DNA from 2 places in the Desulfovibrio sp. Huiquan2017 genome. Region 2 is predicted to be linked to the other one. Evidence: predicted binding sites of a transcription regulator. Region 2 holds the regulator's gene; the other holds the start of a gene.
The links. Region 2 encodes sigma-54, which starts transcription at its own class of promoters, with help from an activator protein. Its sites were predicted from a motif close to CTGGCACGGNNNNTGCTT; they were not measured.
Positions count from the first base shown of each region.

Region 1 (6,678 bases), on a different contig from region 2:
CTTGGTGGTGTAGAAGGGATCGAAGATGAAGTGGCGGTCCTCCTCGGCGATGCCGGGGCCGTTGTCGCCGACCGTGACCACAACCTCGCGGGTCCGGGCGTCAAAGCTCGTCCGGATGTCGATTCTGCCGCCCCTGTCCGGGATGGCGTCGAGGGCGTTGATGATCAGGTTGGCCATGATGTGTTCCAGGGCCTGGATGTCCACCGGCACCGGCGGGATATCCCCGTCGATCTCCGCGGCCAGGACGGCGTGCTGGCTTTCGGCCTGCACCCGGAAGACGGCCACCAGCGAATCGATGATGGCGGGCAGGTCCACGGCTTGGTCGTTTCCGGCCTTGGGGCGGGCGAAGCTCAAGAGATTCTTGAGCACGTTCTGGGCCTGTCTGGTGTGCTTGACGATGACATCGACGTCCTCGCCGGACTGGCCCTCGGGCAGTCCCTTCTTGAGAAGTTTGGCGTAGCACAGGATGACGCCCAGGGGGTTGTTGATCTCATGGGCCAGGCCCGAAGCGAGCTTGCCCACTGTGGCCAGTTTTTCGGCCTGGGTCATGTGCGCGAGCATCCGTTTTTGCTGGGTGGTCTCATGGACGTAGACCGCCGCCTGGGTGCGCGCTCCCCCGGATTCGGCCACGGGATAGATGCTCAGGGCGAAGGAACGGCCGCTGGGCAGGGAAACCTCGCGGGAAATGACCTCGTTGAGGTTGAGGGATTTGGAGATGTCGCAGTCGCCCTGCGTGTCCGCCCGCTCGCAAAGCAGGGCGATGATGCTGCCGTCGCGGACCGTGCCGCCGGACAGGTCCAGACCGAGTCGGCGAGCGGCCTCGTTGACCACCACGGGATTGGCCGAGGCGTCCACCAGCAGGAGCGGCTCGGTGATGCCTTCGAAGATGGCATGCATGTTGGCGTTGTTTCGGACAATGGAATCCAGGGCCATGATGTTGTCCGCGGCGATGCCCAGTTGGCGGCCGAGGGCCTGGAAGACTTCCTCGTCCTGTTCGACGAAGGTGTGGCCGGGTTTGCGGTACAGGCACAGCAGTCCCTCGGCGTTGCCCACCGAGGATTCCACCGGGATGAAGGCGCGGTCGGCCTCGATGTGCGGCCGGGATTCGGTCAGCAGCTGGATCCAGTTTTCCGGAAGCTCGGGTGGCACGTCGGATTGCGGCCAGGAGTAGTGCCGCCGGGAGTAGAAGGTGCATACGTAGACCGCCCGCTCCAGGTCGAACCGCGCGACGATGTGCGGCAGGGTGCTTTCCCACAGCTCGGGCCGCGAACCGCTCCGGCTCGATCCAGCCAGCAGGCGGACGAACAGGCGCACGTCGGCCGAGCGCGCCTCGGCCTGCTCGGCCAGCTTTTCGGTCCGCTCCCGGACCATGCCCTCCAGGTCGTTGGCGTAGTGCTGCAATTGTTCGCGCGTCTCGTAAAGATAATCGCCCAGTTGCTCGATGCCCGAGATCATCTGGCCGATTTCGTCGCCTTTCTCCAGTTTGCGCACCAGTTCCAGTCCCTTGTCGTCGCTGAAGTTGCGCTTGAAGCAGGTGGTCAGCAACCGGATGTTGTTGGCCACGATGCGCTTGAAGATGACGTTGGTGGCTCCCAGATAGATCAATGCCGCGATGGCGAAGACCATCAGGTAGCTCATGATGGTGTCCTGCATGTGGGCCACCGAGGCCGAGACCGGCAGCCCGACGAAATCCACGCCGCCGATGCTGTCCTTGCGGTGCCCGAAGCCCCGGTCGCCGTACAGGGCCATTATCTGCTCGGGGGCGTCCTCGGGACGGCCGTGGCAGTGCAGGCAGCTCTGGGCGTAGATTACGGGGCGGGCCATGACGAAGTGCTCAACGCCGTCGATATCCGTGTACCCCTGCCAGACCTTCCGGTCCGGGCGGGCGCGGAAATAGTCCACCAGGTCCCGTTCCATCTGGTTGGCCTCGAATTTGGGGTTGCGCGCGCCAATGGCTACCCGGCGGTACAGGTGGCTGGTGGGGCTGTGCTCGGACACGCCGTCCATGATGTTGCGGGTGATGAAGGACGAGGACATGGCCTCGATGATGAAGGTGTCGTCGAGCACTTCGTACATGCGCGGCCTGAGTATGCGGCGGACGTATTGCTGGACCGCGTCCACCTGGGCCAGGACCATGGCCGCCTTCTCCTCGACCTCGCGTTCGAGGACTTGGCGCATGTGGTAGGAGAACCCGGCGAGCAACAGCCCGCCGATGGCCACGGAGGTCATGATCAGGCCGATCAGGAACTTGCTCTGGAGTGAGTATGGTCTGGGCAACTTCATGGTCTTGCATCCGAGTATCGGGAATGGCGACCGTTCCCGTCAAGGATTCCTTGACGGTTCTTTCGTTCGGACCGTATGTTTTGTATAGGGCGGAAAAGGAGTCCCCGTCCGGGGAGAATCGTGATGGGCGGCGTGTTGTTGTTTGGAGCGGCTATGTTTGTGGGCCTGGCCACGGCGGACATGTTCGTCCGGGCGTGGACCGGCGTGTTGCGCTTCGCCGCCTTGCTGGTCCTGTATTTCCAAGGGCGGATCTCGGGGGAAGTCCTGTTCATCCGCCTGAACACGACCATCCCGCTCATCCTCCTATGCGGCCTGACTCTGACCGCCGTTTTCCTCTTGTATTTCCGTTCCTACGGGCTGGGACACAGCGAACTGGAGCAGTTGGGCTACTTCCTCGCGGCCACGGCCCGCACCGTGGTGTTCCTCTGGGGGCTCAACCGGCGCATCGAGGCCATGTTCGACCCCCGCGACAACGGCTGACCCCCCGAGCCGAGGCGGCCGCCTAATAAGCGGGCGCGCCCGTGGCCGACCCCACGCTGGGCAGGGGACCCGGGCCATGCGGCATGTACTCGATGGTCGAGCGGGCGTTGTGGTCGGCATGACCGACGATTTCCAGGTCGGTGTAGTAGAACATGCCGGTGTCGATGTTCTCCCGGACGATGAAGTCTCCCAGGGTCCGGAAGTCCTGGGAGGCGTTGACCAGCATGGGCCCGGCCACATAGGTGAACACCCAGATGACGGCGCAGACCGATACCAGCGCCAGGATGCGTTGCGGAAGGGTTCGATTTTCCATGTCTAAGGCTCCTTGAAGGGGGTGAGGGGGGCCGGGCGGGCCCCCCTCCGTTTTTTTGGGGTGGAAGCGATCAGATCTTGGAAGTGATGTCCGGGAAAACCACGTAGAACATCAGGTAGGCCATGGCCAGGGTCAGGGCCAGGTTCAGGGATTGACCGCAGACGTACAGGATGAGCGGCTTGCCGCCCTTGAAGTAGTGCTTCAGCTCACGGAAGTTGGTGGCCAGACCGATGGCGGCGAAGGACAGGCAGAAGAACCAGCCCCGGAACAGCCGCGAGAATCCGCGCAGGACGCCCTGGTCGATCATGGTGAAGCCCGTGTCGGAACCCAGCGCCGAGTAGGCGATGGAGAAGATGACCGAAGCGGTCAGGAAGCCCAGCACGAACTTCGGGAAGCGGTGCCAAATCTCCATGGCCCCGACCTTCTGTCCTTCGACACAATCCACCTTGGTGCACCAGTAGACGGCGATGCCGAAGGCGGTCACGCCGATGAGCACGTTCTGGATCATCTTGATGGTTGCGGCCACGTACAGGGCCTTTTCGGACAGGAACGCGCCGGCGGCGGCCACGGCGCCGGTAGCGTCGATGGTTCCGCCCATCCAGGCGCCGCCCAGGATGTAGGGCATGCCCGTGGCCTTGATGACGGCGGGCATGACCACCATCATGATGGAAGTGAAGACCAGGGACAGGCCGATGGCCAGGGTCAGCTCCTCCTTCTTGGCCTTGCACGCGGCGGCCGCGGCGATGGCGGCCGAGGTGCCGCACACGGACATGTCGGCGGAGATGGTCATATTCAGGGTCTTGGACGGGAGCTTGATGACCTTCTGGCCGAAGATGAAGGTGGAGATGAGCACCACGGGGGTGACCACCCAGGCCACGAAGATGCCGGGAATGCCGATGGCTACGATTTTGTTGAAGAGCACCTCAGCACCGAGCAGGACCAGGCCGGTCTTGATGAAGAATTCGACCTGCAATGCCTTCTTGGCCCATTCGGGGGTACCGATGGTGTTGGAGATGATCAGCCCGATGGCGATGGCCCAGGCCGCGTAGCCGATACCGTATTGCTTCATGGTCGCCTGTCCGGCCATGACGTAAGAGAGCACGCCCACGGCGAAGACCAGGATGAAGCCTTTGAGAAACTTCGTGCTGCTGCCGTCGATGAAGTGCATGCCGATGGCGAAGAGCACGCCAAAGCCGACGAACAGAGTGAGCAAGCCCGGGAACAGGTTGTACGGTTTGTGCCCGATTTTCTTTTTGGCCGAGGACTCCTGGGAGCGGAGCTTCAGCCAGTGCTCGATGGCCGTGGATGCGTTCGCATTCAATTCGGCACTCTGATATCCGGCGGCCTGGGCCTTGGCCTGGGCGGCCAGGGCGGCTGCCTTGCCTTCGGCCGCAGCGGCTTTGGCGGCCTCATACTTGGGCATTGCCTTGGCGTTTTTGGCGTCTGCCTGGGCCTTGGTCTGGATGAAGCCGTTCAATGGGTTGGTGGACCAGGATTTGGGATGGGCCAGGAACGCGCCGATGGCCTTGCCGATGGGTTGGCTTTTGGCCTTGATCTTTTCCTTGGCGGTCTGGGCCTCGTACCAGGCCACGGTCTTGAACGGGGCGGATTCGGCCTCGTGGGCCATGATCACGTTGGCCGCGGCGAATTTCTCTTCCATCCCGGCGGGTTTGTTGTTGAAATAAATAAAGGTACCGACGATGAGGATAATGAAACCGAGCCAGATGGCCCAGTAGTCCTCTTTCCTCCAGAGATCGGACCACGAAGATTTTCCCGTATCGACGACGACGTCGGAATTCTTCTCGACAACTTGTTCAGCCATTCTCACATTCCTCCACAAAAGTTTCTCTCAATGGCGGACCGCCAGGGCGGTCCTTTGGACCCAACTTCTTGTCTCCTTGCTCAAAGCAAGGAGCGGGCCATTCTTTTGTTGAGGATTTTTGCTTGAAATTACAGGATATTTTTCAAAACACGTCGGCCGAAATGCAAAGTTGTCTTTGCGGTTCGGCCGACGGTGTTGGAAAGTGAGCTTTGCAGTGGAAGGCGGAGCGGGCGGATCAGAAGATTTCGTCCAGCCAGTCGAAGAGGACCTGTCCGACCAGGCTCCTGTTTTCCATGATGCAATGGTTGGTCGCGCCTTCGTTGGCCGGAGTGATCACCAATTTGCTGCGTTTGTCCGGGAAGCCCTCCAGGGCGATTCGCTGCTGGCGCTTGACCTCTTCGCTGTGATACTCGCCTTCGCCCACGATGAGCAGGGCCGGCGCGGCGATCTTGCGCGCGTCGAAGGTGTTGCCCTGGTTGGCCTCGATGAGTCCCTCGGGGTTGTCCACGCCGTAGCGTTCGCAGATGGATTCAACGATGCCCGCATGGAAGGAGGACCAGGAGGCCATTTCCTCTTTGTCGGCCACGGCGGCGGGCATGGCCGCGAACAGCGGATGGGCGTTCACTACGGCGGCGCTCATGGCGATGGCCTTGATGCGCGGGTCGTGCATGGCGGCCTGGGGCACGAACAGCCCGCCGCCGCTGATGCCGTAGGCGGCCAGGCTGGCCGGGGCCACATCCGGGCGGTCCAGGACGTAGTCCACTGTTTTTTTCATGGCCTTGTAGGTATCCGTGCGGAAGATGTGGCCGCTTGCGGGGAGCATGCCCTGGCCCGGCAGGTCCACTGTCGCGAAGTTGTAGCCGCGTGCGTGGGCCTGGGGCTCGATGTAGAAGAACAGGTCCTCGATGAAGGTTTCGCCGCCGCCGATCATCAGCAGCGTCTTGGCGGGCTGGCCGGAGTCGGCGGCTTTGCGGAAGTAGCCGGGGAGCACCGTGTCCTCGAAGGGGACCTCGAAATATTCCAGGGGAGGATCGAACAGCGGCCCGGCCATGCGCATCAGTTCCCGGCACTTCCGCCCGCGCGCCTTGAATTCCGGGGCCGACGTCGGCATGGCCAGCAGGGAAATGCGATAATAATAGGCCGCGCGCAGCAACTGGTCGCGCGCGCTGACCGTGTGGCCTCCTTTGAGCGATTTCAGTCCGCGCGCCTCCACACGGTGGGCCAGCCGGAACCATTCGGTCTGCCATTCGGCGGCGTTCCCATCCTTGATCCGCGAGGCGGCATGGAACGCCTCGCCGATTTCCGCGCCGCCGTTGCGCGTGGCCCCGAGGACCAGGTTCCCGAAGTGGAAATCCATGTCCGTGTCGTGGAAAAAATAGCTGAACGCGGTGGCATGGGCGTCGAACGCCTTTCCCTTTTCGGCAAAACCGGTGGCGGTCGCCGACAGCATGATGACCGTCAGGCAAAGTAGGAGCTTCTTCATTGGAACAACCTAACCAGGTCCGAGTCTTCTCGTCAATCTCGCCGGAAGGCGGCCTGCTTCGGTCCGGCGTGTGGGGACGCGCCCCTGCGAGCTAGCGCGAGTAGCGTTCTTCCTTCCAGGGATCGGCGGAATTGCTGTAGCCGCGTGTCTCCCAATAGCCCGGCTCATCGCGTGAGACGATCTTGAGTCCCTCCACCCATTTGGCGCTTTTGTAGAAATAACGGTCCGGGACCACCGCGCGTACCGGGCCGCCGTTGGGCCCGGGCAGGGGCGCGCCGAACAGGGTGTGGGCCAGGA
Region 1 covers NZ_JAFMPN010000005.1:176,650-183,327, reverse strand. The annotation lists gene J0909_RS05810 (c-type heme family protein) at 1-2,283, opposite strand, end outside; gene J0909_RS05805 (hypothetical protein) at 2,437-2,763, shown strand; gene J0909_RS05800 (hypothetical protein) at 2,786-3,076, opposite strand; gene J0909_RS05795 (YeiH family protein) at 3,147-4,898, opposite strand; gene J0909_RS05790 (alpha/beta hydrolase family protein) at 5,134-6,381, opposite strand; gene J0909_RS05785 (molybdopterin-dependent oxidoreductase) at 6,473-6,678, opposite strand, start outside.
Region 1: the regulator sigma-54 is predicted to act here: its motif matches at 4,982-4,999, upstream of J0909_RS05795 (YeiH family protein).

Region 2 (6,678 bases):
GTGGTCAACGTCAAGAAAGGGCAGTTTCTCGCCCCCTGGGACATGAAAAACGTGGTCGACAAACTGCGTTCGGCGGGCAGTGAGCGCATCTGGCTGACCGAGCGCGGCTCCACCTACGGCTACAACAACCTGGTGGTGGACATGCGCTCCATTCCGCAGATGCGGGCTTTCGGCGTGCCGGTAATCATGGATGCGACCCATTCGGTGCAGTTGCCCGGCGGACTGGGCGGCGCTTCGGGCGGGCAGCGGGAATACGTCCCGGTCCTGGCCGCCGCCGCCGTGGCCGCGGGCGCGGACGGCGTCTTCATGGAGGTTCATCCCGACCCCGACAAGGCGCTGTGCGACGGTCCCAATTCCCTGCCTTTGGCCAAAGTGGAAGAGCTGCTCCGGCGGCTTCTGGCCCTCTGGGAGATCAGCCGTGGCTGATGCGACTGCGCTGGCGCGGAAGATCAAACTGCTGGTGCTCGACGTGGACGGCGTGCTCACCGACGGCGGCCTGTACTATGGCGACGAGGGGCTCCTCGTGAAGCGGTTCAATGTGCAGGACGGGCTCGGCATCAAGGTGGCCCAGGCAATGGGCCTTGAGGTCGGAGTCATCACGGGGCTGAATCAGAAACCGGTGGAGAACCGCGTTCGGGAACTGGGCATCCAGCATTATTACGCAGGGCATCACCGCAAGGTGCCGTTGTTCGAAGAGATGTGCGAAAAGGCGGGGGTCGATCCCCAGGAGGCCGCCTACATGGGCGACGACTGGATCGACCTGGCCGTAATGCGCCGCGCCGGGCTGGCCCTGTGCGTGCCCAACGCGGTGCCCGAGGTGATCGAGGCCGCGGATTGGATATCCGCCCGGCAAGGCGGACACGGCGCGGTCCGTGAAGCTATCGCCTTCATCCTGGAGGCCCGCGGCCTCAAGGAGCAGGCTCTGCAACACTGGGTGGACTAGATGAAAGGGCGCCCGGCTCTGATTCTTCTCGTCATTTTCGCCCTGGGGTTGCTTATCGGCCTGGGGGTGAATTCCCTTTTCTTTTCCGAGCCCATTCTGGAGGAAACCGGTACAGCCGAGCGGCCAAGGGCGTCGCGCGAGGAGATGTTCGCCGACGCCGACGTCTCGGCCGAGGACATCGAACTCGTCCAGGGCAAGCAGGGGGCCATGGCCTGGAAGTTGTTAGCCCGGAGTGCCAAGTACAACCAGGAACTCGGCATCATCGCCATGGATTTCCCCCAACTGACCGCCTTTTTCGGCGAGGATCGCCGGGAGGTCTACGTCCAGGCGGACCGTGGCGAGGTGGATCAGGAAAACGACAATCTGTCGTTGTACGACGGTGTCAGCGGGCGATTCGGCAACTTGGCCCTGGACGCCCAACATCTTGATTATGTGGGCGCAATAGGTAAGGTGTACCTCAAGGGCGGCGTCACTATGCGCCGACCGGACATGATTGTTCAGGCCAAGGCCATGGAACTCGACTTAGCCACGAACCAATTGGTGGCCGCGGGCGGCGTGGAAGCGTTGTTGGCCCCGGAAGGACTGGGAAGGAATCCTTTGCATGAAAACAAGGAATAAGACGTTGCGGAAAACGGTTCGACGTATGGGAATGCTGCTGCTGCTGGCCCTGTTGCTGGTTCCGGTCAGAGCCCTGGCCCAGGACTGGGGCGAAGTGCGCGAGGCCACGGTCAACCTCAACGTGCGCAAGGCGCCCAATCCAGGGGCCGCGCATGTGGTCACCCTGGCCAAGGGCCAGCGGGTGCGCACCGACTTCCCCGAAAACGGCTGGGTGGCCGTCTTCGAGTTGAGCGAAAAGGATCGCGACCCGGCCAAGGCCGTCGGGTACGCCAACGCGAAATTCCTCAAGGCTGTTGAGATGAAGAAGGCCGCGTCCACGCCCACTCCGGCGGCCCCCAAGATCGATTCCGGAGAAGGGCAGGTCACGGGTGCTGTGGCTGAAACACCGCCGCCCGCCCCCATTCCGGTGGGCATGGATCCGAACCGTCTGCCGGTGAAGATCACTTCCGATCGCATGACCTACAATGAAACCGGCAAGGTCATTTCCTTCGTGGGTAACGTGGTCGCTACCCATGGCGAACTGACCCTCTGGGCCGACAGGCTTTCGGCCTTTCTCGCGTCCAGCTCCGACAAGAAATTTTCCGCCGATAGCGTTGACCGCATCGTGGCCGAAGGCAAAGTCCGGGCACGGAAGGGGACCACCGAAGGAACCTGCGGCAAGCTGACCTACTTGGTGGGGCCGCAACTCCTCAAGATGGAGCAGAATCCCAAACTCCAGGATGGCCCCAACTCCTTGACCGGCGAAGTCATCAATTTCCACATCAAAGACGATCGATCCGAGGTCATCGGCGGCGAACAGCGCGTCAAGGCCGTCTTCATGACTCCCGGCAATCTCAAGGTGCAGTAGATGGCGGAAGGTCTGCGCGCAACGAACCTGTCCAAGCGGTACGGACAGAAAGAGGTCGTCCACGGCATCAACATAGAGGTCAACACGCGCGAGGTGGTCGGCCTGCTCGGTCCCAATGGCGCGGGCAAGACGACCACGTTCTACATGCTCGTGGGCATTGTTCAGCCCAACACCGGCGAGGTGTCGCTGAACGGCCAGCCGCTCACGGACAAGCCCCTGCACGAGCGCGCCCGCCTCGGCGTCAGCTATCTGCCCCAGGAAAGCTCCATCTTCAAAAAGCTTACCGTGCGCCAGAATCTCCAGATCATCCTGGAGCAGACCAACCTGACTTCACGGCAGCAGCGGGCCCGGGCCGAGGAACTCATGGAGATGTTCACCATCACCAAGCTGGCGGACCAGGCGGCCATGTTCCTGTCCGGCGGCGAGCGGCGCAGGCTTGAGATCGCCCGGGCGCTCATCCTCGATCCGCAGTTCATTCTTCTGGACGAACCGTTCGCGGGCATCGACCCCATTGCGGTCATCGACATCCAGGAAATAATCTCCGTGCTCAAGTCCATGGAGATCGGCATCCTCATTTCCGACCACAATGTCCGGGAGACCCTGAACATTTGCGATCGTGCCTACCTTGTCTACGAAGGGACGGTCATTCTGGAGGGAGCCCCGTCTGAAATCGTCACATCCAGCCGCGCCCGGCAGATCTATCTGGGCGAAGATTTTCATCTCTGATCTCCTTGCCCTTATCTTTTTTTCGCTTTCCCGATTTACACCGTACCCAAAGGTTGGTACACTTTTTTCATACCATCAATGTGCCCTGTGTATTTACAATAGAAACAGGATGTTATCACTATTGTGTTGCATCCTTAAATTCTCTGTGGCATAGTTGGTTTGAAAAAAATGGTGGGCGGGCGAAAAAAATTTTCGTTATCCAGCAGCCGATAAATACAACTTCAAGCGAGTGACGAATCATGGGATTGGAACTTCGGCAACAGCTCAAGCTCTCTCAGCAACTGGTCATGACGCCCCAGTTGCAGCAGGCCATCAAGCTGCTGCAGTTATCGCGTCTTGAACTACTGGAGACGGTGCAGCAGGAATTGTTGGAGAATCCCTTTCTTGATGAGACCGAAACCGACACCGAGGTCCCAGACAAAGCGGAGGCCCTGACCGAATCCCAGGCCGAGGAGGAGTTGGTCCGCAACGCCGACTGGGAAAACTATCTCGGCGAATTTTCCTCCACCTCCAAGCAGGCCATGTCCCGCGACATGGAAATGCCGGAAGAGGGTATGTCCTTCGAGGCGCGGCTGGCCTCCAAGCCTTCCTTGGAAGGGCATCTCAACTGGCAGATGCGTCTGTCCAGCTTTTCGGAGCAGGAATTGGCCATCGGGGACGTCATCATCGGCAATCTCGATTCAAACGGCTACCTGCAGGCGTCCATGGCGGAGTTGGGTGCCATGGTCCAGGCCTCCGAGGAGGAGATCGAATCCGTCCTGTTGCGCATCCAGCATTTGGACCCTGTGGGCGTGGGTGCCCGCAGCCCGCAGGAATGCCTGCTGGTCCAGATGGAAGTCCTGGGCTACGACGACCCGACTCTGGTCTCCCTGGTGCGCGACCATCTGGAGGATCTGGAAAAGAATCGCTACAAGCCGTTGGCGCGCAAATTCAAAATCTCCATGGACGAGCTCAAGGCATACCTGGACCTGCTCCAGACGCTCGATCCCATGCCCGGCGCCAATTTCTCCAGCACCGAGCCGCATTACGTCAGCCCGGACGTGTTCGTCTACAAGTACGGCGAGGACTTCGTCATCATCCTCAACGAGGACGGCATGCCCCGGTTGCAGATGAATACCTTCTACGTGGATTCCATGAAGGGCGCGGCCGACAAGGAGAAGGAATATTTTCAGGAAAAGATGCGTTCCGCCGCATGGTTGATGAAAAGTCTGTACCAGCGGCAGCGAACCCTGTATAAAGTGGTTGAAAGCATCGTCGGTTTTCAAAGAGCCTTCTTCGAAGAAGGCGTGACAAAGCTCAAACCCTTGATCCTCAAGGAGGTAGCGGAAGATATCGAAATGCACGAATCCACCGTGAGCCGGATCACGACGAACAAGTATGTTTCGACTCCCCACGGCATTTTCGAGCTGAAGTTTTTCTTCAACTCGGCCTTGGATCTGAACGACGGTTCCCAGGTGGGCTCGGAGAGCGTCAAGGCGCTCATCAAGCAAATGATCGCAGACGAAGACACGAAGAAACCGCTCAGTGACGAGCGCATCGGCGAGATCCTCCAGGAAAAACTGGAAGTGAATATCGCCCGGCGTACGGTCGCCAAGTACCGCTCGGCCATGGGCATTCCTTCATCTTCAAAACGCAAGCAGTACTTCTAGAACTGTTTGGCACTCTCAACCAGGAGGCGGCGTATGAACATCAGCTTCACTTTCAAGAACTTCGAGCCTTCCGATCACCTCAAGGGGTATGCGGAAAAGCGTTTTGAAAAGGTAGCAAAATACGTTTCCGATGCGGAGGCAGATCTCCAAGTCAATCTGCTGGTCGATAAGTTCCGCCACAAGGCGGACGTGATCCTGAACTCGGATCGCATTCATATCTCGGCCTATGAAGACTCGGAAGACATGTATTCCACCATTGACATGGTCCTGGACAAGCTGGAAGCCCAGCTCCGCAAGATGCGGGAAAAGATGAAGAACCGCCCCAGACAGGCGCGTCCGAATAAAATGGTGCAGATGAACTACCTGTCCTATGAGGACCTCGCTGCCGGTTCATCCCCCACCATCGTAGGCACCGATGCATACGAGCCCAAGCCCATGTCCGTGGACGAGGCCGCCATGCAGCTCGATGCCCTTGACAATGAATTCCTGGTCTTCCGCAATGCGGAAACCGAAGGCGTTAACGTAATATACAAGAGGAAGAACGGCGATTACGGCCTGATCGACCCTGGTAACTAAGCATGAAACTCAGTGATTACCTGGCGAAGGAGCTGATCCTTCCCGAACTCGCGTCCGAGACCAAATCGGACGTTCTGCAAGAACTCGTCGCCCCCTTGGGCGAACAATATCCAGAGATGGACACGGACCATGCGGTCCGTGTCCTTCTCGATCGTGAACGGCTCGGCTCCACTGGCATTGGGGACGGTATCGCCATTCCCCACGGCAAGCTCGAAGACCTGGAAAAGGTCATCGTGGTCGTGGGCCGCAGCCACAAGGGTGTGGAATTCGAGGCCCTGGACCATAGTCCCTGCACCATCTTTTTTTTGGTGCTGGCCCCGGAGCAGGTAGCGGGCATGCACCTGCGCGTCCTGGCGCAGATCTCCCGTCTTCTCAAGGACGAGGAATTCCGCAAGGCGTTTCTGGCGGCCGAAGACCTTGAGGCCCTCTGGGCCCTGCTCAAGAGCGTATAACCCCGGGACGGACACCGTTGACCGCGACCAATCCTTTTCCCGTGGTGATCGTCACCGGGCTCTCCGGGTCCGGCAAGAGCACCGCCCTCAAGGTCTTTGAAGATCTGGGCTTCTTCTGTATCGACGGACTGCCGTCCGAGATATCGCCCAAGCTGGCCGACCTCATCCTCAAATTCGATACCAAGTATCGCGGCCTGGCGCTGGGCATGGACCTGCGCCAGTTCGAGTTCGTGGACGGATGGGGACAGGCCCTGAAGGGGTTCGCCGAGCTCGGCATAACCCCGCAGGTCCTCTTTCTTGAAGCCAAGATGAGCGAACTGGTCCGGCGTTATGCGACCACCCGCCGGCCGCATCCGCTGGAGAGCCGCAACCTGGGCCTGGAAGCGGCGTTGGAAATGGAAAAAAAGCTGCTGGAGCCGGTCCGTTCCGGCGCGGCCCTGGTCCTGGACACCACGGACTACTCCATCCACGACCTGCGCCGGGTCATTCAGGCGAAGTGGTCATCCCTGGAAACGGTGGGTATGGGCATGCGGGTGCACATCATCACCTTCGGCTTCAAGTACGGCGTGCCGTCCGAGGCGGATCTGGTCTTCGATCTCCGTTTTCTGCCCAATCCTTATTTCGACAAATCCCTGCGGTCCTTGTCCGGCCTGGACAAGGCCGTGTCCACCTACGTCCTGGACAATCCCACGGGGCAAGGGTTCATTCAACGTTTCAAAGATTTTCTGCTTTATATCCTGCCGCTTTACGCTGAAGAAGGACGCTACAGGATCACCCTGGCCTTAGGCTGCACCGGCGGCCGGCATCGGTCGGTTTCCGTGGCCGAGTCGGTGCTGGCAACCCTGAAGGAAAAAGGGTATACGGTTT
Region 2 covers NZ_JAFMPN010000014.1:4,143-10,820, forward strand. The annotation lists gene kdsA (3-deoxy-8-phosphooctulonate synthase) at 1-426, shown strand, start outside; gene J0909_RS12845 (KdsC family phosphatase) at 419-943, shown strand; gene lptC (LPS export ABC transporter periplasmic protein LptC) at 944-1,561, shown strand; gene J0909_RS12855 (LptA/OstA family protein) at 1,587-2,408, shown strand; gene lptB (LPS export ABC transporter ATP-binding protein) at 2,409-3,134, shown strand; gene rpoN (RNA polymerase factor sigma-54) at 3,374-4,783, shown strand; gene hpf (ribosome hibernation-promoting factor, HPF/YfiA family) at 4,817-5,359, shown strand; gene J0909_RS12875 (PTS sugar transporter subunit IIA) at 5,362-5,811, shown strand; gene rapZ (RNase adapter RapZ) at 5,829-6,678, shown strand, end outside.